Regions from separate parts of the Streptosporangium roseum DSM 43021 genome, predicted to be linked through region 2. Evidence: riboswitches for the same ligand, from Rfam matches in the RefSeq annotation. Region 2 holds a riboswitch; each other region holds the start of a gene.
What was found. Region 2 has a riboswitch for cyclic di-AMP ahead of SROS_RS54155 (C40 family peptidase). Riboswitches for the same ligand answer to the same signal wherever they lie in the genome.
Positions count from the first base shown of each region.

Region 1 (7,164 bases), 3.8 Mb from region 2:
GGACCCGGCCGTCGTCGGCCAGCGACTGCCACAGGCGCTGGTAGTGGTGGCGCTCGTTGTGGGTCTGCCGCTCGGTGTCCAGGGCGCGGAGCTTGACCACCACGTCAAGGTCGGGCCGCCGTCCGGCCAGCGCGGCCAGCCCGAGCAGGATCCGCTCGCGCTCCTCCCTGCGCCTGGGCACCTTGGCCTGGGTCGCGAACACCACCCGGTCGCGCGGGCCGGTGACGGGGACCTCCCCGCCGCCGCCGAGGAGGAACGGCAGCCGGGTCAGTCCCACCGCCCCGCCTCCGCCCAGTTCCCGGCCGATCGCCGAGAACTCCTCGACCTCCCGCTCGCTGTGCAGGACGAACAGGTCGCATCCGCTGCGGAACACCCATGCCTTCTCGGTCGCCGGGATGGAGATCCCCGGCAGCCCGGAGACGAACACCGGCCTCGGCGTCAGGCCGGCGAGCACCTCGCTGACCAGCACGTCCACCACGGGCCCGGTGCAGGCGACCAGCACCACGTCCGGTCTGAGCCGCTCGGCGGCCCGGCGCAGCGCACGGGCCGACAGCACGGGCGGATCGGCGGCCGCACCCGCGACGGCCGCGTGGATCTGGGCCGGGGAGGGCGTGATGGGCGTACGGATCACCGCCAGCTCCGCCGTACAGCTCGACGGCAGGTCCCCGAGCAGGTGGGCGGCCCACTTCAGGTAGGAATCCGAGTCGGCCACGGCCAGGACCTTCAAGCTGTAGCTCCAGTGTCGTGATGGGCGAACATCGACAGGTGGGAACGGAGTGAGGGCGCCGCCTGGGCGGTCCACCACTCCTCGGGGACGTCGACCGTCTCCACGGTCACGCCCCGGGCCGAGAGCAGGACCCGCAGGGAGGTGACCGCGGTGGACGGCAGGCTCAGCACCCGCTGTTCGGCGGCGAGTCCGCGCAGGGTCATCTCGGCGGGGATCCCGCCGTCGTAGACGGTGATCCCGGGCTGTTCCCCGACCTGGGCGAGATCGTGGGGGTCCTCCCTGCGGTGCGGGAAGTACGCGACCGGCTCGGACGAGCCGAGCCCGGCCAGCCAGGTGAAGTAGCGGTCACGGTGGATCAGGCCGTTGCGGACCAGCGAGGTGCCGAGCACGACGGTGCGCTCCTCGGGGCGGGGCCTGCGCAGGGGCTGTGACCGCAGCCAGGCGAAGTCGTGGGTGACCAGCTCCGCGCCCCTGTCCCGTACGGCCCGCGCCAGCTCGGCGGGGACGGGCAGCGCCGTGAAGATCGACAGCCGGCCGGATCGGGCGGCGGCGCGCAGCCGCAGGCCGGCCGCCGTTCCCAGCGCGCTCCTGAGCCCGGCCCTGAGCGGGTTCGCCGTGGCGCGGGCCCGCAGCAGCGGCGTCCGGATCCGCCCGGTGAGCAGTTCCAGGAGCCTGATGGTCGCCAGGCCGTCGTCGACGATCACGATGCGTCCCGGCAGGGCGGTCAGCCAGCCGGACTGCACCTTGCCGGAGAAGGCGTCGCCGACCACCCAGGTCGTGCCCCGGCGGGGCCGGGGCATCCCGGGCTCGGGGGTGGCCAGTTCCAGGCCGCCGGGGAGGCCGAGCCGGGAGATCTCGCGGCCGGTGACGACGAGCGGGCGCAGGCCGGCACGGGGCACCACCCGGGCATGGGCGCCGAGCAGTCCGGCGTGGTGGGCCTCCACGGCGCAGAGCATCTGCAGCGGGGACTCCACCCAGGCGACGGCCGAACCCTGCTCCCGCGCGTGGTCTCGACCGTTCTCCACGCCGGGCGATGACCCGTTCACGACCGCCTCACCGTAACCCGGATGTCTTACACGTCCTGGAACTGCGGGTGAACACCCGAATACGCCCACTTGCGCACCCGGCGCGGAACGATCTACCGTGGTGTACGGAACGGTTTCGTACACTACGGCACACATCCCGATCGCACACCTCAGAGGAGACAGGCCATGTGGACTCCGGACGACATCCCCGACCTGACCGGTTCCACCGCGGTGGTCACCGGCGCCAACGGCGGCATCGGGCTCGCGACCGCGTCACGGCTGGCCGGGCGCGGCGCCCGGGTGATCGTGACCGCGCGCGACCTCGCCAGGGGGGAGGCGGCGGTGAAGGCGGTCCGGGCGGAGACGCCGGGCGCGCGGATCGAGCCGAGAGTGCTGGATCTGGCCGATCTGGGCTCGGTGCGGGGCTTCGCGGCCGCCTTCGACGAGCCGATCGACATACTGGTCAACAATGCAGGAATTGGCATGATCCCCCGGCGGACCACCGCCGACGGCTTCGAGATGCAGTTCGGCACCAACCATCTGGGCCACTTCGCGCTGACCGGGCTGCTGCTGCCCCATCTGCTCGCCAGGCCGGGCGCCCGGGTCGTCACGGTCTCCAGCGACGCGCACAGCCTGGGCAGAATCGACTTCGACGACCTGGGGCTCGAACGCCGGTACGGACGGTTCTCGGCCTACGGCAGATCGAAGCTGGCCAACCTGCTGTTCACGCTGGAACTGCAGCGCCGGGCGGGGGACCGGCTGCTCAGCGTGGCCACCCACCCCGGCGCGACGGCCACCGGCATCATGAAGCTGGGCGTGCTCACCCGGCCGGCCGGCGCTCTCATGCGGCTGGCGCTCCAGTCTCCCGACAGGGGCGCGATCCCCTCCCTCTACGCCGCGACCTCTCCCGAGGTGACCGGAGGCCGGTTCATCGGTCCCGGCCCGAAGACCCTGACCCCTTCGCCCAAGGCGCTGGACGAGACGGTGGCCCGGCGGCTGTGGGAGGCGTCGGAGGAGCTCACAGGCGTACGATTCGAGACGATCACACAGCACTCGTAGCCCACCGGAGGCATCTTGCGGCTCGACCCCAGGCGAGAGCGGGCGATTCTCGACGCGACCATGGAACTGCTCTCCGAGGTCGGATTCGACCGCATGTCCGTCGACCAGATCGCCAGGCGCGCCAGCGCGAGCAAGGCCACGATCTACCGCCGCTGGCCGGGCAAGGAGGCCCTGGTCGTGGACCTGGTCTGCAACCATCTGGAGATCGACGTCGCACCGCCGCCCGACACGGGGTCGATGCGCGGCGACCTGGTGGCGGTGGTGGCCGGATTCTGCCGGACCCTGGAGCAGAAGCACGGCCTGGTCTTCGCGCTGGTCCCCGCCCTGCTCACCGCCCCCGGCCTGGCCGCCGCCCTGCGCGCGAACGTGCCGCGCCCCGACATCACCGGCACCGTCCCGCTCCTCGACCGCGCCCGCGAGCGGGGCGAGCTGCCGGGCGGGGCCGACCCCGGCGAGATCAGGAGGGTCACCGAGGCCCTGGTCTGGCACCGGCTCCTCATCACCGGAGAGCCGCTGGACGGCGCCTTCGCGGAGGAGACGGTCGACCGGGTGCTGCTGCCGCTGATCCGCGCCTGGTCCACCGCCACTCCCTGATCAAAATCAGGTGTTTTCGCAGGTAAAACGGGGTTAAGCCAAAAGATCTACGATGATGGCGAAACCGCGGGGCGGGGCGAGATCGGCCCGGCGGCTCCCCGCCGGCGCCGATGCCCGGAAACGCCCGCCCCACAGGCGTTTCCGGCTCCGCGCCCGCCGCCGGACGCGTCGCGAGGGATCTTGAGCGTGGCCAAGACTTCCCCCCGGATTCGGGCGTATTCCCAAGTCAGAGCAATGTGCCGGACTTGTAATCGTTTGTCCGGTTCACGTAGCTTCTACTCATTCCTGGTGAACGCCTAGGTCTAACCAGTCCTACGCATTGCCAACACATTGCCCGACCGTGCTTCATCCAAGCGGATCGTTCCGCCCGGTGATCACGGCCGCCGAATCCGCGAATCTCGCGGAACCGGGGAACCAACCGTTCTTGGGGTGAATCGGCGCCTCCGCGCGCCGTAGGGCACTTCCCAGCCCGAACCCGTCAGCTAACCCGGTAGGCGGAATGAGAAGCGAAGCAAGGAGTCACACCCCCGCATGGCCAAGAACCGCCTCACCCCCAAGACCCGTCACCTGACCCACCTCGTTCTGGGCGCCTCCATCGCTCTCGGTGGCGGCCTCGCAGCAGCCCCCTCCGCCCTGGCGGACACTCCCGGACAGGGCCACCTCAACCCCGCCCCCGCAGAGGTCGCCCAGCCCGTCAAGGCGAACAAGACCCCTCTCCAGATCGAGGCCGAGCGCCTGCCCAAGGTCACGGCCGCGCAGGTCCTGGACCTCGCCGCCAAGCAGGTCGGCATCTCCGAGAACGCCCAGGGCGGCGGGACCAAGTTCCAGTCCTGGTACGTGGCCTCCCCCCGGGCCAAGGAGACCGTCGCCCGTGACGGCGGCAGCCCGCGAGCCTACGCCAACGCCCCCTGGTGCGCGATGTTCGTCTCCTGGGTCGGCGAGCAGGCCGGCATCCGGCCCACCATGGGCTGGGACGCCTACACCGTCTCCCACGCCAAGTGGTTCAAGGACAACAAGCACTGGGGCACCACCGCCAAGCCCGGCGCCGTCGTCTACTTCGACTGGAACGGCGGCAAGAGCATCAGCGGCATCGACCACGTCGGCTTCGTGAAGAAGGACAACGGCGACGGCACGATCAGCACGATCGAGGGCAACACCGGAAACGGCAAGGTCGAGCACCGCGTCCGGCCCAAGTCCCAGGTCGTCGGCTACGGCTACCCGGTCTACGCGGGCTGATTCACACCGGCCGGTTCACCGGCCACCTGATGCACCGATCGCCGAAAGGGGTCCGGCTCACCGAGCCGGACCCCTTTCGGCGTTCCGCCCTCCCCGAACGGCCCCCTCCTCCCCTCCCGGTCATCCCTTCTCCCGCCTCCCGCACCCCGCTCCGGCCCCCTCTCCCCCGTTCCGGCCCCTCTCCCCCCTTCCGGTCCCCCTCTCGCGCAGGTCTCCCTCCGGCGCCTTTCCGGCCTCCTTTCCGCCGTCCGGAATTCGGCCCCCTCCAGCGCGACCGTTCCTCCGCGCCAGCCGCGCCGTACGGAATGTCCCGGAGTGTCCCCGTGTGATGGGAGCGCTCCCAAACACCTCTCTGAGAGGTTTGCCGAACTGTGTGTCCATTCGTCCACCCTCGGCGACCCGGATGTAACGGTTGAGTTTCGGCATATTGACGTCCTGGTTGCCTATCGTCCACTCTTCGTGGGAGCGCTCCCAAAGCACATTGAGGAACCACCCCATCGCCGATCGCGTTTGTCGGGGACCGATCCGCGATGTCACCTCCCATCGATTCGGGCGACCACCTGAGAGGGGTCCGGAATGTTGAACAACAAGCGGCAGGGCAAGCTCGCCGCGGTCGCGGTCATGGCTGCCACCGCCCTGGCGATCACTTCCTGCGGTTCGAGTGACGACGCCAAGCCCGCGGCCGGCGGCAGTTCCGCGCCGGCCGCCGCCGAGCCGGTGACCATCACCGTGCACACCTTCGGCGGCGGCGAGAACTTCGGCTACGACAAGGCCGTGGAGACGTGGAACGCCGCGCACCCGAACATCCAGGTCAAGTACCAGAACCTGACGGACCGTTTCGAGGACGTCTACCTGCCCCAGCTGCTCCAGCGCCTGCAGGCCGGCAGCGGCGCGGCCGACATCATCGCCCTGGACGAGGGCGCGATGGGCCTCATGAAGGCCCGTCCGCAGTTCTTCACCGACCTCGCCGCGTACGGGCTGGACAGCCGCAAGGCCGACTTCCCCGCGGCGAAGTGGGACAACGGCATCAACGCCGACAACAAGCTGTTCGCCCTGGGCACCGACATCGGCGGCATGACCATGTGCTACCGCGCGGACCTGTTCAAGAAGGCCGGCCTGCCCACCGAACGCGAGGAGGTCGGCAAGCTCTGGCCGGACTGGAACGCCTTCATGGAGGTCGGCAAGAAGTTCCAGGCCGCCAACCCCGGCAAGAGCGACCCCAAGTTCCTCGACGGCCCGAACACCCTCTACAACGTGATCCTGTCGCAGGAGGCGCCGAAGAACGGCAACGTCTCCTACTTCGACAAGAACAACCAGCTCGTCATCGAGAGCAACCCGGCCATCAAGACCTCCTTCGACACGGTGAAGAGCTTCAGCGAGGCCGGTCTGACCGCCAAGCTCGCCTCCTTCACCCCGCCGTGGAACGCCGCCATCAAGAAGGGCGGGTTCGCCGCGATGGGCTGCCCGGCCTGGATGCTCGGCGTGGTCTCCGGCGCGGCCGGTGACTCCAACAAGGGCAAGTGGGACGTCGCGGCGGTGCCCGGCGGCGCCGGCAACTGGGGCGGCTCCTACCTCGCGGTGCCCAAGCAGAGCAAGCACCCCAAGGAGGCCGCCGAGGTCCTGAACTACCTCACCGGCAAGGAGGGCCACGTCCTGGCCTTCCAGGAGGCCGCGGCCTTCCCGAGCTCCATCCCCGCGCAGCAGGACCCGGCGGTCAGCGAGCTGAAGAACGCGTTCTTCAACGACGCGCCCACCGGCCAGATCTTCGGCGCCTCGGTCAAGGACCTGCTCCCCACCTTCCTCGGTGAGAAGCACGCCCAGGTGAAGACCTCCGTGGAGAAGGTCCTGGAGGGCATGGACCAGGGCTCGGTCCCCTACGACCAGGCCTGGACCAAGTTCCTCGAGGCCGGCGTCAAGGCAGCGGGCTGATCCCCTTCCCGATCCGCACCGGCCCGGCGGCGGCCTCCCCGCCGCCGGGCCGGTCGCCTGCCCATCGCTGAAAGGCTGGACATGACCCTGCACGTCGACACTCCGGCTCCGGCCCGGCCAGGCCCCCGCCGGCCGTCCGGGCACCGGGGCTCGGGAAGGGGCGGCGGCGGACTCGCCAGGTTCGACCTCCGGGCGACTCCCTACTTCCTCGTCTCCCCCTACTTCCTGCTCTTCGCCGTCTTCGGCGTCTTCCCGCTCGGCTACACCCTCTGGGTGTCGCTGCACGACTGGGAGCTCGCCGGGGACAAGACCTTCGTCGGGATCGACAACTACGTCTCCCTGATCACCGACGAGGCCTTCTGGAACGCGGTGATCAACACGCTCGGCATGTTCGTCATGTCGACGGTCCCGCAGCTCGTCCTCGCCCTGATCCTCGCCAACGCGCTCAACAAGCGCATCCGGGGCCGGCTCTTCTTCCGCCTCGGCGTGCTGCTGCCGCTGATCACCTCCGTCGTCGCCGTCGCCGTCGTCTTCACCCAGCTCTACGGGCGCGACTACGGAATGATCAACTGGTTCCTCGGCCTCTTCGGCGTC
Region 1 is NC_013595.1:3,602,273-3,609,436, reverse strand. Features, by position in the region: gene SROS_RS16065 (DUF6716 putative glycosyltransferase) at 1-727, opposite strand, end outside; gene SROS_RS16060 (hypothetical protein) at 724-1,773, opposite strand; gene SROS_RS16055 (oxidoreductase) at 1,939-2,811, shown strand; gene SROS_RS16050 (TetR/AcrR family transcriptional regulator) at 2,827-3,405, shown strand; cyclic di-AMP (ydaO/yuaA leader) riboswitch at 3,777-3,916, shown strand; gene SROS_RS16045 (CHAP domain-containing protein) at 3,937-4,641, shown strand; gene SROS_RS16040 (ABC transporter substrate-binding protein) at 5,218-6,570, shown strand; gene SROS_RS16035 (carbohydrate ABC transporter permease) at 6,652-7,164, shown strand, end outside.
Region 1: it holds a riboswitch for cyclic di-AMP, as region 2 does, so the genes downstream of both, SROS_RS16045 (CHAP domain-containing protein) here and SROS_RS54155 (C40 family peptidase) in region 2, are expected to answer to the same signal.

Region 2 (7,164 bases):
ACCGCGGTGATCGTCGAGCCCGGCATCCGGACCGGGGTGCCGGTCAGGATGGACAACCCGAAGGAGGTCGGCAGCGACCGGATCGTCAACGCGCTGGCGGCCATCCAGCTGTACGGCGGGCCGTGCATCATCGTCGACTTCGGCACCGCGACCTCCTTCGACGCGGTCTCCGCCAAGGGCGAGTACATCGGCGCGGTGACGGCCCCCGGCATCGAGATCTCGGTGGACGCGCTGGCCGCGGCCGGGGCGCAGCTGCACAAGGTGGAGCTGATCCGGCCCCGGTCGGTGATCGCCAAGAACACGGTCGAGGCGCTCCAGTCGGGCATCATCTACGGGTTCGCCGGCCAGGTCGACGGGATCGTCGAGCGGATGGCGGCCGAGCTGGCCGACGACCCGGACGACGTCACCGTCGTCGCGACCGGCAGCGCGGCGCCGCTCGTGGTCAGCGAGGCGCGCTCGATCGACGTGCACGAGCCGTGGCTCACACTGATCGGTCTCCGGCTGATCTATCACCGCAACACCGCTTAGCACGGACATCGGTAACCTTGCCCTGTGACCGATGAAGTGACGAACCCAGCCGAGGATCTGCCCGAGCAGATGCGCGTGCGCCGGGAGAAGCTCGACCGCCTCCGTTCCGAGGGCGTCGACCCCTACCCGGTGAATTTCCCGCGCACCGCGACCAACGGCGAGATCCGTGAGAAATACGCCGATCTCGCCGCTGACACCGCGACCGGCGACCGGGTCGGCGTCACCGGACGGGTCATGCTGTCCAGGACCGGAGGCAAGCTCTGCTTCGCCACGATCCGGGACGGCTCCGCCGACCTCCAGGTCATGATCTCCCTGGACAAGGTGGGCGAGGAGTCCCTGGCGGCGTGGAAGCGCGACGTCGACCTCGGCGACCACGTCGGCATCGAGGGCGAGGTCATCACCTCCCGCCGGGGCGAGCTGTCCATCCTCGCCGACCGCTGGGCGATCACCTCCAAGTGCCTGCGCCCGCTGCCGGAGAAGCACGCCGGGCTCACCGACCCCGAGGCGCGGGTCCGCCAGCGCTACCTGGACCTCATCGTCAACGACGAGGCGCGGAAGATGGCCTACACCCGTAGCGCCGTCGTGCGGGCGATGCGTGACTTCTGGCACGGTGAGGGCTACCTCGAGGTCGAGACGCCGATGCTCCAGCCGATCCACGGCGGCGCGACGGCCCGGCCGTTCAAGACCCACATCAACGCCTACAGCATGGAGCTCTACCTCCGCATCGCGATCGAGCTCTACCTCAAGCGGCTCGTGGTGGGCGGCATCGAGAAGGTCTTCGAGATCAACCGCAACTTCCGCAACGAGGGCGCGGATGCCACCCACAACCCCGAGTTCACCATGCTCGAGGCCTACGGCACGTATCTCGACTACAACGACATGGCCGACCTGACCCAGCGGATGATCCAGAGCGCGGTCGTGGCCGCGCTCGGCCACTCCGTGGTGACCCACGAGGGCCAGGAGATCGACCTGGGCCTGCCGGAGTGGCCGAGGATCACCCTCTACGGGTCGGTCTCGGAGGCGCTGGGCGAGGAGATCACCACCGAGACGCCGCTGGAGCACGTCCGCAAGCACGCCGACGCGCACGAGATCCACTGGGACCCGAAGTGGGGCCAGGGCAAGCTCGTCCAGGAGATCTTCGAGGCGCTCGTCGAGCACACCCTCATCCAGCCCACGTTCGTCATGGACTATCCGCTGGAGACCTCCCCGCTGACCCGCCAGCATCGGGACAACCCGCTCCTCACCGAGAAGTGGGACCTGATCGGCTTCGGCACCGAGCTCGGCACCGCCTACTCGGAGCTGGTCGACCCGGTCGAGCAGCGCCGCCGCCTCACCGAGCAGTCCCTGCTCGCCGCGGGCGGCGACCCCGAGGCCATGCAGCTTGACGAGGACTTCCTGACCGCCCTGGAATACGCGATGCCGCCCACCGGTGGCATGGGGCTCGGCGTGGACCGTCTCGTCATGGCCTTCACCGGCAAGAACATCCGCGAGACCATCCTGTTCCCGCTGGTCAAGCCGGCGGGCTGAGCCCGCGGGCAGCCGGTGCCGCGCGGCGGGAGACTCAGCTCTCCCCGCCGGGCGGCACCGACTTCCCACGCCGTGCCTCCGTACGGCGGTGCCGGGCCGGTCCGGCCGGACCCGGGTGCCGCCGTCGGAGGACGGCGGCACGAGCGCGTCCGCGCGGCGTGCGCCCACGGCGTGCGCTCACGCCTCCGCGGAGCCCGCGCACCGGGTGGCCGCGCTCCCACGGAGCCCGTACGGCGCGCGGGCGGAACGGGGGCGGAGGGACACTCCCCTGGAGGCCGGCGGCCCTTCAGGTGCCTCATGGCGGGTCTCCCGGCGTTGCCCACGGCCGGTCTCCCGGCGCGTCCGGTGCCCACGGCGGGTCTCCCGGCGCGTCCGGTGCCCATGACGGGTCTCCCGGCCCTTCAGTGCCTCACGGTGGCTCTCCCGGCGTGTCCGGTGCTTAGGGCGGGTCTCCCGGCGTGTTCACGAGGACCTCCCGGCGTGCTTACGGCCGGCCTCCCGGCATGCCGGCCGCGGGGGCTGCGGCGGGTTGGCGGCCGCCGGTCCGGGAGGGTGGGCGAGTCCGGCCGTAAGCCAGCGCAGCGCCTCGGCGAACAGTTCGGACGGCACCGCGGCGCGGTCGACGCGGCGCTGCGTGACGAGCCCTTCGAGGAGCCCGATGATCGCGGTCGAGACGGCGACCGGGTCGTGCGCGGCGCAGTGCGGGGCCACCAGGCGGGCGACGGCCGTACGGGGAGCCCGCCAGTGGGCCGCCAGACGGTCGAGCAATTCCGGACGGGTCAGCGCGTAGCGCAGAAACTCCATTTCCAGTGTGCTCCATACCGTGTGGCGATCGGCGATCTCGGCCAGATACTCACCGAGCGCGGCGAAAACGGTCTGGTCCTCCTCCCATTGGGAGGCGATTTCCTCGACGCTGTCAAGGCGGTGGGCGGCGTGCTCGTCGAAGAGAGTGAGGAACAACTCATCTTTCCCGGCGAAATGGGAGTAGAGGGCACCGACCGTGTGGCCCGCCCTGGAGGCGATCTCGTCGACGGAGGCCCCAGCGAAACCTTGTTCTGCGATGACTTCGGCGGCCGCGGCCAGCAGGCGGTTGCGGGTGCGCGCCTTGGCTTGGCCGCGACTTAACCGCAAAGGCACCGACATATCATGAGTACTTCACGTAGCGCCCGCTATGTCAATAGCGCTCGCCGCCTCTATGAAGAGGGGAACTTGACGACCTTTGAACAAGGCGTTTACCGTTCCTGACGGGCGACATTGATATCCAACATACTCACGCCTGAGTTCCAGTGCGGGGGGAGCGACTCTAGATGGCATATCCAGAAGTGGATTCCCGTCGCGGCGACAGCCTCCTGGGCATGGGCGAGATCGGTCTCAGTGACGAAGATCTCGTGCTCCTGGCAGAGCTTGCCAAGGGCGTCACCGTGGACCGGGTGGGTCGTCGCCTCGACATCAGCGGCCGGACCGTCCGGCGCAGGCTCCGCGGAATCTGCGACCGCATCGGCGTCGCCACGGCGATCGAAGCCGTGGCCTGGGCGGCTCGCCGCCGCCTGATCTAGCCGCGGGGTCCGTCGCCCGGTCTGTCCTGGTCGCGCGCTCCGCCGCGGTCCGACCGGATCGGGTGGTCCGCGGTCTGTCGTGGCCGCGTGGTCCGTCGCACTCCGATCCGATCGGACGGTCCACCGTCCGGTCTGGTCGGGCGGACCTTCGCCCGTCTGACCGGACGGTCCGCCCGTCTGATCGGGCGGGCCTTCGCCCTCCGGTTCAGTCCGCGACCCGCACGCCACCGGCGAAGGGCCGGTTGTCGATCGAGGCGATGTGGATGACGTCGCCGGTCCGGGGCGCGTGGACCATCAGGCCGGCGCCGATGTAGATGCCGACGTGGTGCAGGTCGTTGTAGAAGAAGACGAGGTCACCGGGGCGCAGCTCGTCCCTGGAGATGTGGGTGCCCGCGGTCCACTGGTCACCGGTGTAGTGCGGCAGGCTGATGCCGACCTTCTGGTAGGCCCACATGACCAGGCCGGAGCAGTCGAAGGAGTTGGGGCCCTCGGCGCCCCAGACATACGGCTTGAGCTGCTGGGAGAGTGCCCAGCGGGCGGCCTCGGCGGCCTTGCCGCTGCCGACGATCGGCACGCTGATCTTCACCCGGCTGCCCCGGCTGTTGGACTTGGCCCGGCTGCGCACCTCGCTGAACAGGTCGCTCTCGACCTTGTCGACGAGCCCTTCGATCTTGGTGCGCTTGGTGCCGATCTCCGACAGGAGGTCCTTGACCTCGGTGGTCCGGGCCTTGGCGCTGGCCTGCGCCCGCTCGGCGGCCTCGATCGCCCGGGCGACCTGGGCGACCTCCTCGCTCTGCTGCTGCTGGAGGGCGTAGTTCGTGGTGGCCTGGTCGAGGAAGGTGTCGGGATCGGTCGGCTGGCTGAAGACCATGGCGGCGCCCAGACCTCCCGACATGTAGGAGCTCTGCGCGAGGAGGGTGGCCTTGGCGCGCCGGGACGCCAGCTCGGACTCGCTGACGGCGAGGGTCTTCTTGGCGCTCGCGGCGGCGCGCTGCGCCTGCTTGAGCTTGACGCGCTCGCCGTTGTACTGCTCGGTGAGCGTTTCGATGTCGGTGTGCAGCTTCTCGACCTGCTTGGCCAGCTCCGGAAGGCTGGGCTTCGGGTCGGCGGTGGCCGCGACGACAGGGGTGCCGAGGGTCAGGGAGGCGAAGGCCAGTCCGATGAGCGCCATCCGGCGGGTGAGTCCACGCGGGGCGTGTTCTCGACGGCGGGCATGTCTGCCCGTGTTTTTCCCCCCACGGTCACGCGTGCGCTTCACCAACAGGCTCCTCTCTCGGCCGCCTACCGGGTTAGCTGACGGGTTCGGGCCGGAGGTAGCCCTACCGAGGGTGCGGGGGCACCTCGGATTCACCCCAGGGGACTAAAGGGTGGGTCCCCGGTTCCCCGGGTCCGGGGATTCGGCGGTTCAGCGCTTTAACGTCGCTGACATCGAGCACGGACATTAGTGCAATTGGAGGTTCATGCTCAACCAGAACTACAAACTCGGTAGAGCTTTCACAACCGGAATGTCACAAGAAGATCACACATCTCCATGATCAACATGTGCATTACGCTGGTTTTATGTGCTCTCGGTCAAGGGGAGGTGGAGGTCTTCGCAGCTCCAGGACCATGCGAAAGGCGAGTTTTGGCCCGTCACCGGCGCCCGCGGCCCAGCGTCATGGCGTGACTACCATCTGTCATCTGTTGGCCGTGGGGCGTGAGTTAAGGGTGAGCCGTAATTCGCGCGTGCCGAGGACGTACGCTGATCGGTTATGGAGCAGGTTGCGGAGCATTCCCCCACCCCGGCCGTTCGCGACACCGAGATCGCGGGACGACGCGCAGTGGCCGGGGGCGGAGACGTGGACGCGGAACGGGACCCGCGGGACCGCCCGGCGGACGCGGCGGAGGCCGCGGCCGAGATCACGGTACGGCGCGCCCGCACTCCGGACGTGCGCGCCATCCGGCGGCTCGTCGACACCTACGGGGGAGCCGGCCCGCGCCTTCTGGAGAAGGCCACGGTCACCCTGTACGAGGACATCCAGGAATTCTGGGTGGCCGAGCGGGCGGGCGCCGTCGTGGGCTGCGGGGCGCTGCACGTGCTCTGGGAGGACCTCGCCGAGATCCGCACCGTCGCCGTCGACCCCGCCTGCCGAGGGCTGGGCATCGGCCACCGGATCGTCTCGGAGCTCATCCGCACCGCCGGCGGGCTCGGGCTCCGGCGGGTCTTCTGCCTCACTTTCGAGGTCGGCTTCTTCGCCCGGCACGGCTTCCGTGAGATCCAGGGCACGCCCGTCGCACCGGAGGTCTACGCCGAACTTCTCGCCTCATATGACGAGGGCGTCGCGGAGTTCCTCGACCTGGAGCACGTCAAGCCGAACACCTTGGGAAACACCCGAATGCTGCTCCACCTGACCCGGGATCGCGACTGACGTGACCTTGACGGTTACCGATCAGAAAGATGACTGTTGATACCTATGTCGATACCTTGTGCTGCAGCAAGCATGTGAGTCTCACGTATGCCACATGCGCCGTCGAAGTAGTGAGGTGACGCGGTGAGCACCGGACAGCCGCCGTATCAGGATGATCCCGACCGCGATCGCACACCGTCGGGGCAGCCAGAGTACGGACAGCACAATGCGGGTCGAGCCCCTGGCGAACATGACCCTGACATGACAATTGTGGGATATCGATCGGAGACCTCACAGCCGCACACCGGTCCGGGCCAGACCCAGCCCGGTTACGGGCAGCAGGGGTACGGCCAGCAGCCGGGTTACGGGCAGCAGCAGGGCTACGGTCAGCAGGGGACCGGCGCCTACGGGCAGCAGCCGGCCTACGGCCAGCAGCCCTCCCAGGAGCAGTCCCCCTACGGCCAGCCTTCCCAAGAGCAGTCGCCTTACGGGCAGCAGGCCTCCCAGCCGGGCTACGGCCAGCAGCCGGGTTACGGGCAGCAGCAGGGCTACGGTCAGCAGGGGACCGGCGCCTACGGGCAGCAGCCGGCCTACGGCCAGCAGCCCTCCCAGGAGCAGTCCCCCTACGGCCAGCAGGCCTCCCAGCCGGGTTACGGGCAGCAGCAGGGCTACGGTCAGCAGGGGACCGGCGCCTACGGGCAGCAGCCGGCCTACGGCCAGCAGCCCTCCCAGGAGCAGTCCCCCTACGGCCAGCCTTCCCAGGAGCAGTCGCCTTACGGTCAGCAGCCTTCCCAGGAGCAGTCGCCCTACGGGCAGCAGGCCTCCCAGCCGGGTTACGGCCAGCAGCAGGGTTACGGTCAGCAGGGGACCGGCGCCTACGGGCAGCAGCCGGCCTACGGCCAGCAGCCCTCCCAGGAGCAGTCCCCCTACGGCCAGCCCTCCCAGCCGGGCTACGGCCAGCAGCAGGCCTACGGTCAGCAGCAGGCGTACGGCCAGCAGCAGGCGTACGGCCAGCAGCAGGCCTACGGCCAGCAGGTCCCCGCCTACGGCCAGGGGTACGCGCCGCAGGGCGCGATGCCCCCGGGTGTGCCCGCGCCGCTCGCGGAGTGGTGGCAGCGTCTGGTGGCCCGCATCATCGACCTCCTGATCGTCGGCATCCCCGCGGG
Region 2 is NC_013595.1:10,094,858-10,102,021, reverse strand. Features, by position in the region: gene SROS_RS44210 (type III pantothenate kinase) at 1-528, shown strand, start outside; gene lysX (bifunctional lysylphosphatidylglycerol synthetase/lysine--tRNA ligase LysX) at 553-2,055, shown strand; gene SROS_RS46770 (TetR/AcrR family transcriptional regulator) at 2,518-3,192, opposite strand; gene SROS_RS44195 (LuxR C-terminal-related transcriptional regulator) at 3,411-3,611, shown strand; gene SROS_RS54155 (C40 family peptidase) at 3,817-4,782, opposite strand; cyclic di-AMP (ydaO/yuaA leader) riboswitch at 4,875-5,024, opposite strand; gene SROS_RS44185 (amino-acid N-acetyltransferase) at 5,510-6,019, shown strand; gene SROS_RS46765 (RDD family protein) at 6,260-7,164, shown strand, end outside.

Region 3 (7,164 bases), 3.2 Mb from region 2:
ACGGCGCGGAGCAGAAGGCCGCCGGCGACGGCAAGAGCAAGATCTTCCACGCCGCGGCCGACACCGCCATCGCCTGGAGCCGGGCGCAGTCGGCGGGCGGCCCCGGGCTCGGCCTCAGGCTGAGGCACACCCTGTTCGACAAGCTGGTGTACGGCAAGCTCCGGGCGGCCACCGGAGGCAGGCTGTCGGCCGCGGTGTCCGGCGGCTCGGCCCTGGGCGAGCGGCTCGCCCACTTCTTCCGGGGCGTGGGCATCGAGGTCTTCGAGGGGTGGGGCCTGACCGAGACCTCCGCGCCGTCGGCGGTCAACATGCCGGGCGCCAACAAGATCGGCACCGTCGGCAAGCCGTTCCCCGGCGTCACGATCGGCATCGGCGACGACGGCGAGGTGCTGGTCAAGGGCCGTCACGTCTTCGCCGGCTACTGGAACGACGACAAGGCGACCGGCGAGGCGATCGACGCCGACGGCTGGTTCCACACCGGCGACGTCGGCGAGCTCGACAAGGACGGCTACCTGCGCATCACCGGCCGCAAGAAGGAGATCCTCGTCACCGCCGCGGGCAAGAACGTCGCCCCGGCCCCGATGGAGGACCTCATCCGGGCCCACCCGCTGATCAGCCAGGCGATGGTCGTCGGCGACGACCGGCCGTTCGTCGCGGCGATCATCACCCTCGACCCCGAGGCGCTGGAGCAGTGGAAGGGGTCCAACGGCAAGACCGGGGCCACCATCGCCGACCTCAGCACCGACCCGGCGATCCTCGCCGAGGTGCAGAAGGCGGTGGACCGGGCCAACAGGTCGGTCTCCAAGGCCGAGCAGATCAAGAAGTTCACGGTGCTCGACAGCGACATCAGCGAGGAGAGCGGGCACCTCACCCCGACCCTCAAGGTCAAGCGCAACATCGTGATGCGCGACTTCGCCGAGCACATCGACTCCCTGTACGGCTGACGCCGTCCCGGGTCCGGCGGGCCCGGCGGGCCGTGTACGCGGTGAACCGCCGGGTCACCGCCCGGCCCACTCGGACCGGCGCGCGTCAGACCCGGCCGCACGGACCGGCGCGTCAGACCCGGCCACTCGGACAGTCGCGCGTCAGACCCGGCCGCACAGACCGGCGCGCGTCAGACCCGGCCACTCGGACAGTCGCGCCTCAGGAGGGCCGCGCCGGTTCGAGCAGCCGGGCGAAGCGGGCGGCGACCAGCTCCCAGTCCCACTCCCGCGTGACCCACTCGCGCCCGCGCTCGCCCATCGCCCGCGCCCTCGCCGGATCCGTGAGCAGGTCGATGAGGGCCCCGGCCACCTCGGCCGGGGAGGTCCCGTCCACGACCAGGCCGGTCTCCCCCTGCAGCACCGCGTCGGGGGCCCCGCCCGACGAGCCCGCCACCACGGGCAGCCCGCTGGCGGAGGCCTCCAGGTAGACGATGCCGAGCCCCTCCACGTCGATGCCGCCCAGCCGGGTACGGCACGGCATGGCGAACACGTCTCCGGCGGCGAGGTAGGCGGGCAGCGCCGCCGACGGCACCGGCCCGGCGATCCTGACCGAGCCGCCCATCGGCCGGGCCAGCCGCTCCAGGGTCCTGCGGTACGGCCCGCCGCCGACGAGCAGCAGCACGCCGTCCGGTACGGCCCGCAGCACCTGGGGCCAGGCCCGCAGCAGGACGTCCTGCCCCTTGCGCGGCACCAGCCGGGACAGGCAGACCACGACCGGCCGGTCCCCCAGCCCCAGCGCCGCGCGGACCTGTCCGGCGCCGGCCTCCGGCCGGAACAGGCCGGTGTCGACGCCGGGCGCGAGCCGTACCAGCTTGCCGCCGGGGATCACCCGGGCCAGCCGCTGCCTGGTGTACTCCCCCAGGTAGGTGACCACGTCGGCGTGGCCGCCGATCCTGGCCAGCAGGCGGCGGGCCAGCGGGACCTGCGCCCAGGAGGCCTCGTGGCCGTGGGTGATCATGACGATGCGGTCCGCGCCGGCGGCCCGCATCCTGGGCGCGAGCAGCCCGAGCGGGGCCGCCGCCCCGAACACCACGGTGTCGCACTTGAACTCGGCGACCAGCTCCGCGGCCCGGCGGGCGACCGCGCGGGTGGGCAGCATCAGCGAGGTGGGGTGCCGCACGACCGGGTACGGCTGCCGCGCGTCGAACGCCTCGCAGCCGGGCCACCGCGGGGCGTAGACGACCACCGAGTCCGGCGGGCGGCCGGCGGCGAGACCGTGCACGAACGACTGGATGCCGCCCGCCCGGGGCGGGAAGTCGTTGGTGACGACCAGCGCGCGGTTCACGGCTCCCGCATGCCGTTCAGCAGGGCCCAGGAGCGCGCCATGGAGATGCGCTGCGGCGCCGTGGGGTGGGAGACGTAGAGGAAGTATTCGAAGGCGTCCGGCGACAGGTCCGAGATGTTGGTGACCGACAGCCGTCTCTGCATGGACACGAACGCGGCCGGATCCCTGGTCAGGTCCAGCGCGTGCGCGTCGGCGCGGGCCTCGATGTGCCTGCTGACCAGGTTCTGCGCCGGCCCGGACAGGACCGTGGCCAGGCTCAGCAGCCCCATGACCAGACCCACCGCCTTCGGGTCGGCCACCGAGGCGATCCCGGTGCGCCGCCGTACGGGCCGCCAGGACGTCACCAGGTAGAGCAGGCACGCCCCGCAGGCCGCGCCCAGGGCGCCGACGAGCGTGCCGTACAGCACGTCGCCGGCCTTGGCGTGGCCCAGCTCGTGCGCGACCACCAGCTCGACCTCGTCGGCGGGGGCCCTGAGCAGCGTGTCGTAGACCACGATCCTGCGGGTCGCGCCGAAGCCGGAGACGTAGGCGTTGAGCGCGGTGGTCCGTCGGGAGGCGTCGGCGACGAGGACGTCCTCGACGGGCACGCCGTCGCGGGCGGCCATGCCGAGCAGGTCGTCGCGGAGCTGCCCGGCGGGCATCGGCGTGAAGTCGTTGAAGACCGGCTCGATCAGCACGGGGTAGGCGAAGGAGGCGGCCACGGTCAGCGCGAACGCGCCGGCGGCGGCGGGGATCCACCAGCGCCGGTAGCGGCGCGCCAGCGCGACCACCGCGAGCACCATGATCGCGGTCAGCCCGGTCCTGATGCCGATGTTCTTGGCCCGGTCGGCCGCCCAGGCCGGCCAGTTCTGGGTGGACAGGCCGAACTCGCGCAGGTAGGTCTCCGACCACATGCCCAGCGGCCAGCGGAGGATCTCCACCGCCACCGACAGGACGAGGATGCCCAGCAGCACCCGCAGCCACCACGGCCCCCTCAACCGGCCGAGCAGCCGCGCGCCCAGCGGGGTGCTCACCAGGACCCCGGCCACCACCAGGGTCAGGCCGAGCGACAGGTAGGCGGGCACGCTGACCGCGGCGTCGAAGGCCTCGGAGCGTGCGATCTGGTCGGGGGTGAAGTCACGGGTCGGATCCGGCGGGACGGACGGGGCGGCGGCGGGCAGAGCCCGCCAGGGCGTGGTGAACGCCACGATCGCCAGCGTGGCCGCGCCGAGGGCGGCCAGCGCCCACCCCGCCACCCGGATGCCCGGGAGCGCCTCCGCCGTGGTCGTCGTCATCGGGACCCTCCCCGCAGGCGCGTCGCAGGCCCCGGGGAGACCGGAGGCGTGCCCGCCGTGGCCCGCGCCATGATGATCCCTCCGGAGACCGGAGGCGTGTCCGTCGTGGTCCGCGTCAACCCAGTTCCCTCCGGAGGTGGTCACGCCAGGCGGCGGTGAGCTCCGCCCGCGACAGGCCCAGCGCGCTGCCGACATCGCTACCGTAGAGCCTCACCAGCGCCTTCTCACCGAAGCGCTCCGCGATGTAGCGGCAGGCGAGCCACGCCTCCTCGTAGGCCTGCGCCAGCCGCGGGGCGCCGGGGGCGAAGTCGGCGGCTCCGGGGAGCCGGGCGGGCAGGGTGCCCGCGCGCACCTCCGCTGCCAGCTCGGCGGCGGCCTCGCGGACCCCGATCCCGGCGTCGCGGTATCCCACGTAGTCGGCGAACCCCTCCGACAGCCACATCGGCACCCGGCCGCCGCGGGTCGCGCCGGTGGCCACGTGGGTGAGCTCGTGCGTGATCACCACGTCCCGGCCGGCCGCGCTGAGCCTCGCGTAGCCCGACGGAAGGACGATCACCCTGTCGGCGGTGGCCATCGCGGCCAGCCCTCCCGTGCTCCCGGCACCCGCGAGCGCCGCCGCCTCCGCGTCGGTGGCGGGAAAGAGGATCACCGGCCGGACCGGTCCCCAGATCCGCCCGACGGTACGGCGGGCACGGTCGGCCCTCGACGCCAGATCGCGGAGATCGGCGAGCGGGACGCGGTGGCCGATCACGACGGAGTGCTCCCCGCGGACCACGGTCGCGGCCCCCGGCCAGAGGCCGCGCGTATCCTGCGGGAGCGGCCCCGCCCCGGCGGTCAGGCCGGCGCTCATCAGCGCCAGCATCCCGGTGAGCACGGCGCGGCGCCCTCTCCGGACGGACATATGAGCTGATGTTACTCGACCGGCATGGAGCGGCCCCGTCCATCCGCGGAGGATGGACGGGGCCGATTCGCTCGGGGTCAGCCGCCGGGACGGACCGCTCCGGCGAAGGAGGACTTGTAGTACCCCTTCAGCTTCACGATCCGGACCGTCTTGCCGCTGCTCGGCGAGTGGACCATCTTGCCCTTGCCGACATACATGCCCACGTGGCCCTTGCCGTAGAAGAACATCAGGTCACCGGGGCGCAGGCTGCTCCACGAGACCTTCTTCCTGACGGCGCGGTACTGGCTGTGCGTGATCCGGGGGAGGGAGACGCCGGCCTTGCGCCACGCGTACTGGACGAGCCCGGAGCAGTCGAACGAGCCGGGGCCGGAGGCTCCCCACCGGTACGGATCGCCGATCTGCTTCGTGGCCGCCGAGACGGCCTTGTGTGCCTTCACCTTCTGTCGTGCGACCTTGCTCGTCCGGGTGGTCTTGGCCTTCGCCGTACTCTCGGCCTTCGCCGTGCTCTTGGCCTGGACCGCGACCACGATGTCCGTCGTCGCCTGTGCCGCCGTGGATCCCAGCACGACCGCTCCGGACGAGGCGGTCAGGGTGAGTGCGGCACCGCCGAGGGAAAGGCGGGCAAGGCGCGACAGACGGGGGTTACGCAGGGTGGTAGACAGGATTTCTCCTTGGGGCTTCCACTGATGCCTACCGGGTTAGCTGACGGATTCGGGCGGGGAAGTCGCCCTACGGCATGAAATATGCCGATTCACCCCTGGCCATACCTTGAGGGCCCTTGGGTCCCCGGTTCCATGCCTCCTGGCTGCACGGATTCGGCAGGCCGCCGCGATGGGGTCCAACCCCTCAGGGGAGCGGCGGCCAATTGGATTTTCTGCGGAATGCCTGACCTTCGGGCAGGCATTCGGCGCGGCGACATGGCTTGCCACCGCGACGCCAGAAGGTACTCCGATCACCAAATTTCAGCAAAGCTATGCCAGGGAAATGGAGATCGACAAGCACCCCGCCCGGTTCCGTAATCCCTGCGTGATAGGCGGTTCCGTTATTTTTTTATGACCCTCGTCACATTATTATGATCATCATCCGAAGGCCGTCACTTCTGTAACATTCGTCACACTGCATTCGATCTTCAATTCCTCCGTCCCACCGGGTCGCCGTACCAGGACTCGCAGGCGTTGCCCGCCTCCGCGGGCACCGCGCCGGGCTGGAGGTACCGGCCGAACGCCGGATCGTACAGGCGGCCGCCCAGCCGGACGGTCCCGTCGAGGGTCTCCGCGGGGCTCCGCGTGCCGCCCAGCCAGCCGTACCGCCGGATCTCCGACCGCGCCACGCCGTACTCGTCGTAGTCGAGCACCGTCGCGGTCCCGGTCTCCGGCTCCAGCTCGGTGCCCACGTCGCCGTGGATGGTGGTGGGCTGCAGGCGGGCCGGCCCCTCCCTGCCGACGACCCTGGCGCCGCCCGGCGGCGTCGTAGATCGAGCGGGTGGACAGCAGCTCGGCGCGCTCGGGCGCGTCGAACCGGGTGATGGTGAGCTCGGCGAGACGGTAGCTGTCCTTGCCGAGTGCCGGCGCCCGGTTGTGCGCGGTGAGCTCGCGCACCACGCGGCCGTACCGGTCGTACTCGGCGACGGACAGATGGCCGCCGGGGACGAGGGCGCCGACCGCCCGGCCGTTCTCAGCGAGGGAGCAGCGCGTCCCGCATCACGCCCGCCAGCCAGTCGCGGAAGGAGTCGGCGGGCCAGTCGCACCGCTGCACCATGGCGCTGTAATGGGCGGGGTCGTTGAGGAGCCACATGACGTCGACGGCCCGCTCCCCGTCGAGTCCCGGCCGCAAGGGCCCCGTCGACCGCAGGCGCTCGACCACCATGCGCGCCCCCGCGCGGCGGTTGGCCTGCAGCGTGTCCCACAGCTCGGTCACCTCGGGCGCCGCGTCCGCGGCCCGGCGGACGGTCTCGAAGAGCGCCGCCGCGCGCCCCCCGATGAGCACGCACACCTGCGCGTAGGCGTCGAGGACGGCGGCCTGCGTGGTCGCGTCCCAGACGGGCTTGAACCACGGCCGGTCGGCCACCGGGACGGGGGCGTCGTCACCGGCGAGGGCCTGGTCGAGCACCTCGCGCAGCAGCGCCGGCTTGGAGCCGAAGGCGGCGAAGACGGTCGGGCGCGCGACACCGGCGGCGACGGCGATGTCGGCCAGGGAGGTGGCCACGTAGCCGTTCGCGACGAACAGCTCGCCGGCCGCCGCGACGATCGCCTGGCGCGTGCGCCGCGTGCCGTCCTCACGGAGGCGGGACTGGTAGCGCCTTTTCGGCTCCTGATCCTTGACCACATTCAGCACGCTATCGTTATATTGACCATACCGATGTCTATCGAAAAACGGGGAGGCACGGCAGCGCCGACGCCTGCCCGCACCCGCGACCACCAGCGCGGCCACACCGCGTTCGGCGGCCGGCCGCGTGTCCCCCCTCACGGACAGAACGCCCGCACGGGACAGAACGCCTGGCCCACGGGCACAGGCGCCCGCGACGTCCCCGGAGTGCAGCCGTACCGCGTCACCGTGGCCGGGGACCGCCCACGCCTGGCCCACGGACGGGGCCGCCCACGGCGTCCCCCGCACGGGCACGGCCTCACCGCCCGCCCACGGCGTCCCCCGCACGGGCACGGCCTCACCGCCTGCACCCTCGGCGAGGCGGCCGGCGGGCACTGCGCTTCCGGAATCGCGCGA
Region 3 is NC_013595.1:2,926,790-2,933,953, reverse strand. Features, by position in the region: gene SROS_RS13055 (AMP-dependent synthetase/ligase) at 1-944, shown strand, start outside; gene SROS_RS13050 (glycosyltransferase family 4 protein) at 1,144-2,268, opposite strand; gene SROS_RS13045 (M48 family metallopeptidase) at 2,265-3,542, opposite strand; gene SROS_RS13040 (hypothetical protein) at 3,658-4,443, opposite strand; gene SROS_RS13035 (C40 family peptidase) at 4,521-5,009, opposite strand; cyclic di-AMP (ydaO/yuaA leader) riboswitch at 5,116-5,274, opposite strand; gene SROS_RS49495 (hypothetical protein) at 5,275-5,499, shown strand; gene SROS_RS13030 (hypothetical protein) at 5,573-5,836, opposite strand; gene SROS_RS13025 (TetR/AcrR family transcriptional regulator) at 6,118-6,777, opposite strand.
Region 3: it holds a riboswitch for cyclic di-AMP, as region 2 does, so the genes downstream of both, SROS_RS13035 (C40 family peptidase) here and SROS_RS54155 (C40 family peptidase) in region 2, are expected to answer to the same signal.

Region 4 (7,164 bases), 1.2 Mb from region 2:
CAGACCACCTGGTCACAGCCCTGCTCGACGGCCTGGCGCTGGGCGACGAAGGCCGCCGCGTAGTTGCCGCCGCACTTGGCGAAGCCGGTGCCACCGGGGGCGGCGCGGGTGTATTCGGTGGACAGCCAGACCGAGACGGGCCTGCCCGCGCCGAAGTAGGCGGCCGCCGGGGAGGCGATCACCATGTAGCGGTAGGTCCGGGAAGGGTAGTTGACGCCGAGGGCGGGCTGCGTGGCGATCATGAAGGGACGCAGGTAGAGGCTGTGGCCCGGGGTCGTGGGGACCCACTCGCGGTCGGTCTGGACGAGGAGCTCCAGCGACTCGACGAACGTCTCCTCGGGCAGCTCCGGCATGGCCATCCGCGCCGCCGACAGGTTGAACCGGGCGGCGTTGGCGTAGGGGCGGAAAGACGCGATCGCGCCGCCCTCCTGGCGGTAGGCCTTCAGGCCCTCGAAGAGCTCCTGCGCGTAGTGGAAGACCGCCGTCGCCGGATCCAGGCTCAGCGGGCCGTACGGCATGAGCCGCGCGTCGTGCCAGCCCTCCCCCTCGGTGTAGTCGATCGAGATCATGTGATCGGTGAAGGTCTGCCCGAATCCGGGATCCGCCAGTACCCGCTCACGCTCGGCTGCGGTGCGAGCGTGGTCGGAGAGCTGCACGTCGAAGCTGAGCTTCTGAGCGGTGGTCATGACGGAGATCCTTCTCTTGTGGCGGTCTGCCCGTGAGTCCATTCTGCGATGGACCGGGTAACGGGAAACTACTGCATCCATGTCGAAACCCGGCACTGCCGGGGTAAACGAAGACGCGCCCGGCGGCTCACATGAGCCGCCGGGCGCGTCTGGGATCGGGGAGGCGGCTTGGTCAGCCGGTTACTCGGGCGGTGATGTCGTCGCCGATCTCGTGGGTGGTCCGGCCGGCCCAGCCGGTCAGCCGCTCGACGAGGTCGTCGGCCACGGCCTGCTCGACCTTGGCGGCCTCGGCGGTCAGGCCGAGGTGGTCCAGGAGCATGGCGACCGACAAGATCGTCGCGGTCGGGTCGGCCTTGCCCTGCCCCGCGATGTCGGGGGCGCTGCCGTGGACCGGCTCGAACATGCTCGGCGCGGTGCGGTCGGGGTTGACGTTGCCGCTGGCCGCCAGGCCGATGCCGCCGGCGACGGCGGCGCCGATGTCGGTGATGATGTCGCCGAAGAGGTTGTCGGTGACGATCACGTCGAAGCGCTCCGGCTGTGTGACGAAGAACATCGAGGCGGCGTCGACGTGGCAGTAGTCGGTCGTGACGTCGGGGTATTCCAGGCTGACCCGGTCGAAGGTGCGGGCCCAGAGGTCACCGGCGTAGGTGAGCACGTTGGTCTTGTGGACCAGCGTCAGCTTCTTGCGCGGCCGGCTGAGCGCCTTGTCGAAGGCGTAGCGGACGACCCGCTCGACGCCGAAGGCGGTGTTCAGCGACTCCTGCGTGGCGACCTCGTGCGGGGTGCCCCGGCGCAGCACGCCACCGGCTCCCGCGTAGAGGCTCTCGGTGCCCTCGCGGACGACGATCATGTCGATGTCCTCGGGACGGGCCTTGCCCAACGGGGTCTCGACGCCGGGGAAGAGCTTGACCGGGCGGAGGTTCACGTAGTGGTCGAGCTCGAAGCGGAGCTTGAGCAGCAGGTCGCGCTCCAGGATGCCCGGGGGCACGCTGGGGTCGCCGATCGCACCGAGCAGGATCGCGTCGTATCCGCGCAGCTCGTCCAGGACCGCGTCGGGAAGGGTCTCACCGGTCTTGTGATACCGCTTGGCGCCGAGGTCGTAGGTGGTGGTCTCCACCTTCGTGCCGACCGCTTCGAGGACCTTCAGGGCCTCGGTGACGACCTCGACTCCGATCCCGTCCCCGGGGATGACTGCCAGGCGAATGTTGCGCGAATCCATGCAGGCACCTTACCGGTCCGTCTCGGTAATCGAACACCGATCTCACCCATCGGACATTTCAGCGCGTCCGGGACGCGTGATCGCTTTGTCCGGTTTTGCGACGTATTGACCCTTTCGTTAACTTTGGTTATGGTCCTCTCCATTCGAACCGACGCCTAATCCGCACCGGCCGTCCCCCTTTCGGCCTGCGCGGAGCCGGGGAACCACCATCTGGGATCCACGGCCGTCCAGGACATCTCGCTTCGCACGGCGGAGCCATGCCCTGGGCCGCCTTCAACGGGATCCCTTGGGGCGAATCAGCGCTTCCCGCGCTGTAGGGCGGCCTCCACGCCCGAGCCCGACAGCTAACCCGGCCGGCCTTATGGAAGGAACCATCCTGTCCGGCAAGATTTACCCCCGCGTCCTGACCCTTCTCGTCGCCGGCACCACCGTGTTCGCGACCCCGTCCCTCGCGCAGGCCGACACTCCCGCCCCCGCCCCCTCCCCCGCCCCCTCGCCTGAGGCCACGACGCTCACCGGCCCCAAGCTCAAGGAGATCCTCGCCGAGCAGGCCCCCAAGCCCGCTTGGAAGAAGGCCCTGAAGTGGGCCATGGCCCAGCGCGGCACCCCGTACGTCTGGGGCGGCACCGGCCGCGGCGGCTTCGACTGCTCCGGCCTGATGCTCCGCGCCTACGGCGCCGCCGGGATCAAGCTGCCCCGCGTCGCCGCCGACCAGTACCGCGCGTTCTCCAAGAAGATCGCCTGGAAGAACCTCAAGCCCGGCGACCTGGTCTTCTTCCACGGCCTCGGCCATGTCGGCATGATCAGCAAGCCCGGCTACATGGTGCACGCCCCGCAGAGCGGCGACGTGGTCAAGGAGGAGAAGCTCAACGCCTGGCGCCGCAGCAGCTTCGTCGGCGGCGTCCGCCCCGACCCCGCGGGCGTCAAGCTCTCCGTCGAGCAGGCCAAGCGCGCGGCCGAACCCGCCCCCACGATGCTCGAGGCCACCGCCTGAGCACCGGGGGCCCCGGGGACGCCGCGGGCCGCTCCACCCGTGGCGCCCCCGGGGCCCCTCAGCCGGCGGAACCGCCCGCCGGGCCGAGGCGGGCCTGGAGGCCGTCGAGGACTCGCTCGAGCCCGTAGGCGAAGGTCTCCTCCCGGTTCTTCTCCGGGTCCTCGCCCCGGTAGGTCGCGTACAGCTCCCGCAGCCTCGGATACGCCAGCGCGGCCGCCTCGGCGGCCGGCCACAGGTCCTCCACCACGTCCCGCTCGCTCCGGGCGCCACCGGCGAGCTTCGTGAGCATCGCGGCTTCGCTGGTCGCCGTCCCCAGGACGTACGCGGCAACCGTCTGCACGGCCTGGTCGGCCTCTCTCAGCGCGAAGCCCGCCGCCTCGAACACGGCGAGCATGCGGTCGGACTGCCGCATCATGTTCGGCCCCAGGTAGGCCAGCCCCACCTCGTCGAGCACGGAGACCATCCAGGGATGGCGGAGGATCACCGACCGCATGCTGCGGGCGCAGCCGACGGCGGCCGCCCGCCAGTCGGCCGGATCTTCGACGTCCGGCACCCGCATTTCGCTGTAGACCTCGTCCACGACCAGTTCGATCAGCTCGTCCTTGTTGGCCACGTGCCAGTAGATCGCGGTGGCCACGGCGCCCAGCCGGCCACCGAGGCGCCGCATGCTCAGGGCGTCGATCCCCTCGCCGTCGAGCAGCTTGAGGGCCTCGGACACGATCTGCTCCCGGCTCAGCGCCGGCTGTTCGCGCCGTTGCCTGCGCGGCCGGGTCCACACCGAGGGGAGCGGCGATTCGTCGGCTGACATGCGGGCCTCCTTTGGTCGGACGGAATTGCACGTCGTACGCGTGAATGTACAGCGTTCAAGCAACATGTCGAGCGAAGCCCCTCCTTGCACAGCGTCCAGGGGTTGAACACTGTGCAGTTTTAACTGTACGGTGTTCATCAATCCCGAACGCCGTACAAGAAGGAGGAGTGATGGATCGTCACCCCCGGCGCTGGCTCATCCTCGCCGTGCTCTGCCTCAGCACATTGGCGCTGGTCGTCGACAACGCCGTGCTCACCGTGGCGATCCCGCCGCTCACCGAGGACCTGGGGGCGAGCACCCAGGACATTCAGTGGATCATCGACGGATACATCCTGGTCTTCGCCGGTCTGCTGCTCACCGCGGGCAGCCTGTCGGACCGGTACGGCCGGCGGCGCGTAATGATCATCGGCCTTGTGATCTTCGGAGCCGCCTCGCTGCTGGCCACCTATGCCGCCGGCCCGGGACAGCTGATCGCGGGCCGCGTCCTGATGGGAGTCGGCGGCGCCCTGGTCATGCCGAGCACGCTGTCGATCCTCATCACCGTGTTCGACGACGCCGAACGGCGCAGGGCGATGTCGATCTGGAGCGCGGTGCTCATGGTCGGCGTGGTCGGCGGCCCGGTCGTGGGCGGCGCGCTCATCTCCCACTTCTGGTGGGGCTCGGTGTTCCTGATCAACGTTCCGGTCGTGATCGTGGCGGTCACCGCCGCCATCGCGTGGATGCCGGAGTCCAGAGGACCCTGGCGCAGGGCCGACCCGCTCGGCGCGATCCTGTCCATGGCCGGCCTGTCCGCCCTGGTCTGGACGGTCATCGCGCTTCCGCAGCACGGCCTGGCCCACCCGGGCACCCTGGTCGCGCTCGCCGTGGCAGTGATCGGCCTGGCGGGATTCGTGATCTGGGAGCTGCGCACGCCGTACCCGATGGTCCCGCTCGGCCTCTTCCGCGACCGCAACTTCAGCGGAGGCAGCCTGTCCCTCATGCTGGTGCAGGTCGGCAACGGCGGGCTGCTGCTGGCGCTTCCCCAGTATCTGCAGTTCGTGCTCGGATACTCGCCCACCCAGGCCGGCCTGGCCCTGGCGCCGATGGCGCTGGTCGTGATCGTGGTCAACGCCGTCGGCGCCACCCTGGGGCAGAAGATCGGCAACCGGCCCCTGACGGTCGCCGGGTTGATCGTGCTGGCGGCCGGGTTCGGCCTGCTGGCGACCCTCTCGCCGGGCGACGGCTCCGCGATGGTGACCACCGCCCTGGTCCTGTTCGGCGCGGGAGGCGGCCTGGCGCAGCCGGCGGCCATCGCGGCGCTGATGGGAGCCGTGCCGCACGAGCACGCCGGGGTCGGGTCCGCGCTCAACGACACCGTCCAGCAGGCCGGGGCCGCGCTGGGCGTGGCCGTCCTGGGCAGCGTCCTGGCCGGCGGCTTCACCGCGGCCATGCCCGCGGCGGCGCCCGAGGCGGCCCGCCACTCGATCGGCGACGCGCTCGCCGTGGCCGCCCGCACCGGCGACGCGAGCCTGGCCGGTGCCGCCCGTGACGCCTTCACCACCGGCATGTCCGTCAGCTTCGCGGCCGGCGCCTGTGGCGTGCTGGCCGCTGCCGTGCTGGCCCTGCTCGTCATGCGTGACCGTAAGGCCTCCCCGGCGCGGAGCGGCCCGGCCGAGGAGGCCGCCGCGAGCACGCCACCGGCCCTGAGCCGTTGAGTGGAAATCGCCGACCGGATCCTCACCCCGGCCCCGATCGACATGGAAGTGATCACGGACCTGTTCGGCCGACCCTCGCTCCGGCGAGATCGCAGGACGGGGCTCAGCGGGTGGGAGCGCCCCCGTTGTCGCGACGGTCCAGCGCGGTCTGGAGCGCGGCGGCGGCCTCGTCCTCGGTCTCTTCGGAACGGTTCCAGGGATACATGTCGTACATGGCGATTCTCATCTCTCATCTCGGTCGCATGCGAGCAGGGGAGATGGTCCGGATTCCGGTCACGGATCCGGACCGGGCCCGAGTGTCACGGTCCGGGTCGCGGACCGTCGACGGCGACGTACAGCCGGCGCGCTGCCGGCCTGTCCTGTCAGGCCCCGCCGCGGCAGGTAATGAGTACGAGAACCTGGCGCATTTCATGCCAGGTTACCCGCCCGTAGGAATGCCGTCTCGCCCGCCGTACACACTTCTCACATGCTGAGACGCCGAACGGCTGCCGCCCCGGGCGACGGGGCGGCAGCCGTTCGGTGGAGACGGGCTAGTCGGCCAGGTCGACCGAGCGGCCGCTGTCGGCGCCGATCTCGGCGCCGATCTGGTCGATCACGTCGGCCGGGATGCCGGTGTCGACGGTCAGCGCGATCAGGGCCTTGCCGCCCTTGACGTCACGGGCCACCTGCATCGAGGCGATGTTGATGCCGTGGTCGCCGAGGATGCGGCCGACGACGCCGACGATGCCGGGACGGTCGGTGTAGGTGAAGAACGACAGGTGGTCGGTCGGCTCGATCTCCATCTGGTAGCCGTTGACCTCGACGATCTTCGTGATCTGGCGCGGGCCCGACAGGGTGCCGGAGACCGAGATCGTGCGGCCGTCGGCGAGGACGCCGCGGACGGTGACGACGTTGCGCCAGTCGGGGCTCTCGGAGCTGGTGACCAGCTCGACGGTCACGCCGCGGTCCTTGGCCAGGAGCGGGGCGTTGACGTAGGTGACCGAGTCCTCGACCACGTCGGTGAAGATGCCCTTGAGGGCGGCCAGCTCCAGCACGCGGACGTCCTGGGAGGCGATCTCGCCGCGGACCTCGACGTCGAGCCTGGTGGCGACCTCGCCCGCCAGGGCGGTGAACACCCGGCCGAGCTTCTCGGCCAGCGGCAGGCCCGGCTTGACGTCCTCGGCGACAGCGCCGCCCTGGACGTTGACCGCGTCCGGCACGAACTCGCCGGCGAGGGCGAGCTTCACGCTCCGCGCGACCTGGGTGCCGGCCTTCTCCTGGGCCTCGTGGGTGGAGGCGCCCAGGTGCGGGGTGACGACGACCTGGTCCAGCTCGAACAGCGGGCTGTCGGTGACGGGCTCCTTGGGGAAGACGTCGATGCCGGCGCCGGCGACGCGGCCTTCCTTGATCGCCGAGTAGAGCGCGTTCTCGTCGATGATGCCGCCGCGGGCGACGTTGATCAGGCGCACCGACGGCTTGACCGTGTGGAGCTCCTTGTCGCCGATGAGCCCGACGGTCTCCTTGGACTTGGGCAGGTGCACGGTGATGAAGTCGGCCTCGCGCAGCGCCTCCTCCAGCGACACCAGGCGGACGCCCATCTGCGCGGCGCGGGCCGGCTGCAGGTAGGGGTCGTAGGCGATCAGCTCGACGCCGAACGGCTGCAGCCGCTGGGCGACGAGCTGGCCGATCTTGCCGAGGCCGAGGATCGCGACGACCTTCTCGTCGAGCTCCACGCCGGTGTACTTCGAGCGCTTCCACTCGCCGCCCTTGAGCGCGGAGTGCGC
Region 4 is NC_013595.1:8,851,610-8,858,773, forward strand. Features, by position in the region: gene SROS_RS38775 (branched-chain amino acid aminotransferase) at 1-686, opposite strand, end outside; gene SROS_RS38780 (3-isopropylmalate dehydrogenase) at 859-1,905, opposite strand; cyclic di-AMP (ydaO/yuaA leader) riboswitch at 2,063-2,279, shown strand; gene SROS_RS51850 (C40 family peptidase) at 2,267-2,899, shown strand; gene SROS_RS38790 (TetR/AcrR family transcriptional regulator) at 2,958-3,707, opposite strand; gene SROS_RS38795 (MFS transporter) at 3,878-5,401, shown strand; gene SROS_RS54095 (hypothetical protein) at 5,505-5,627, opposite strand; gene serA (phosphoglycerate dehydrogenase) at 5,932-7,164, opposite strand, start outside.
Region 4: it holds a riboswitch for cyclic di-AMP, as region 2 does, so the genes downstream of both, SROS_RS51850 (C40 family peptidase) here and SROS_RS54155 (C40 family peptidase) in region 2, are expected to answer to the same signal.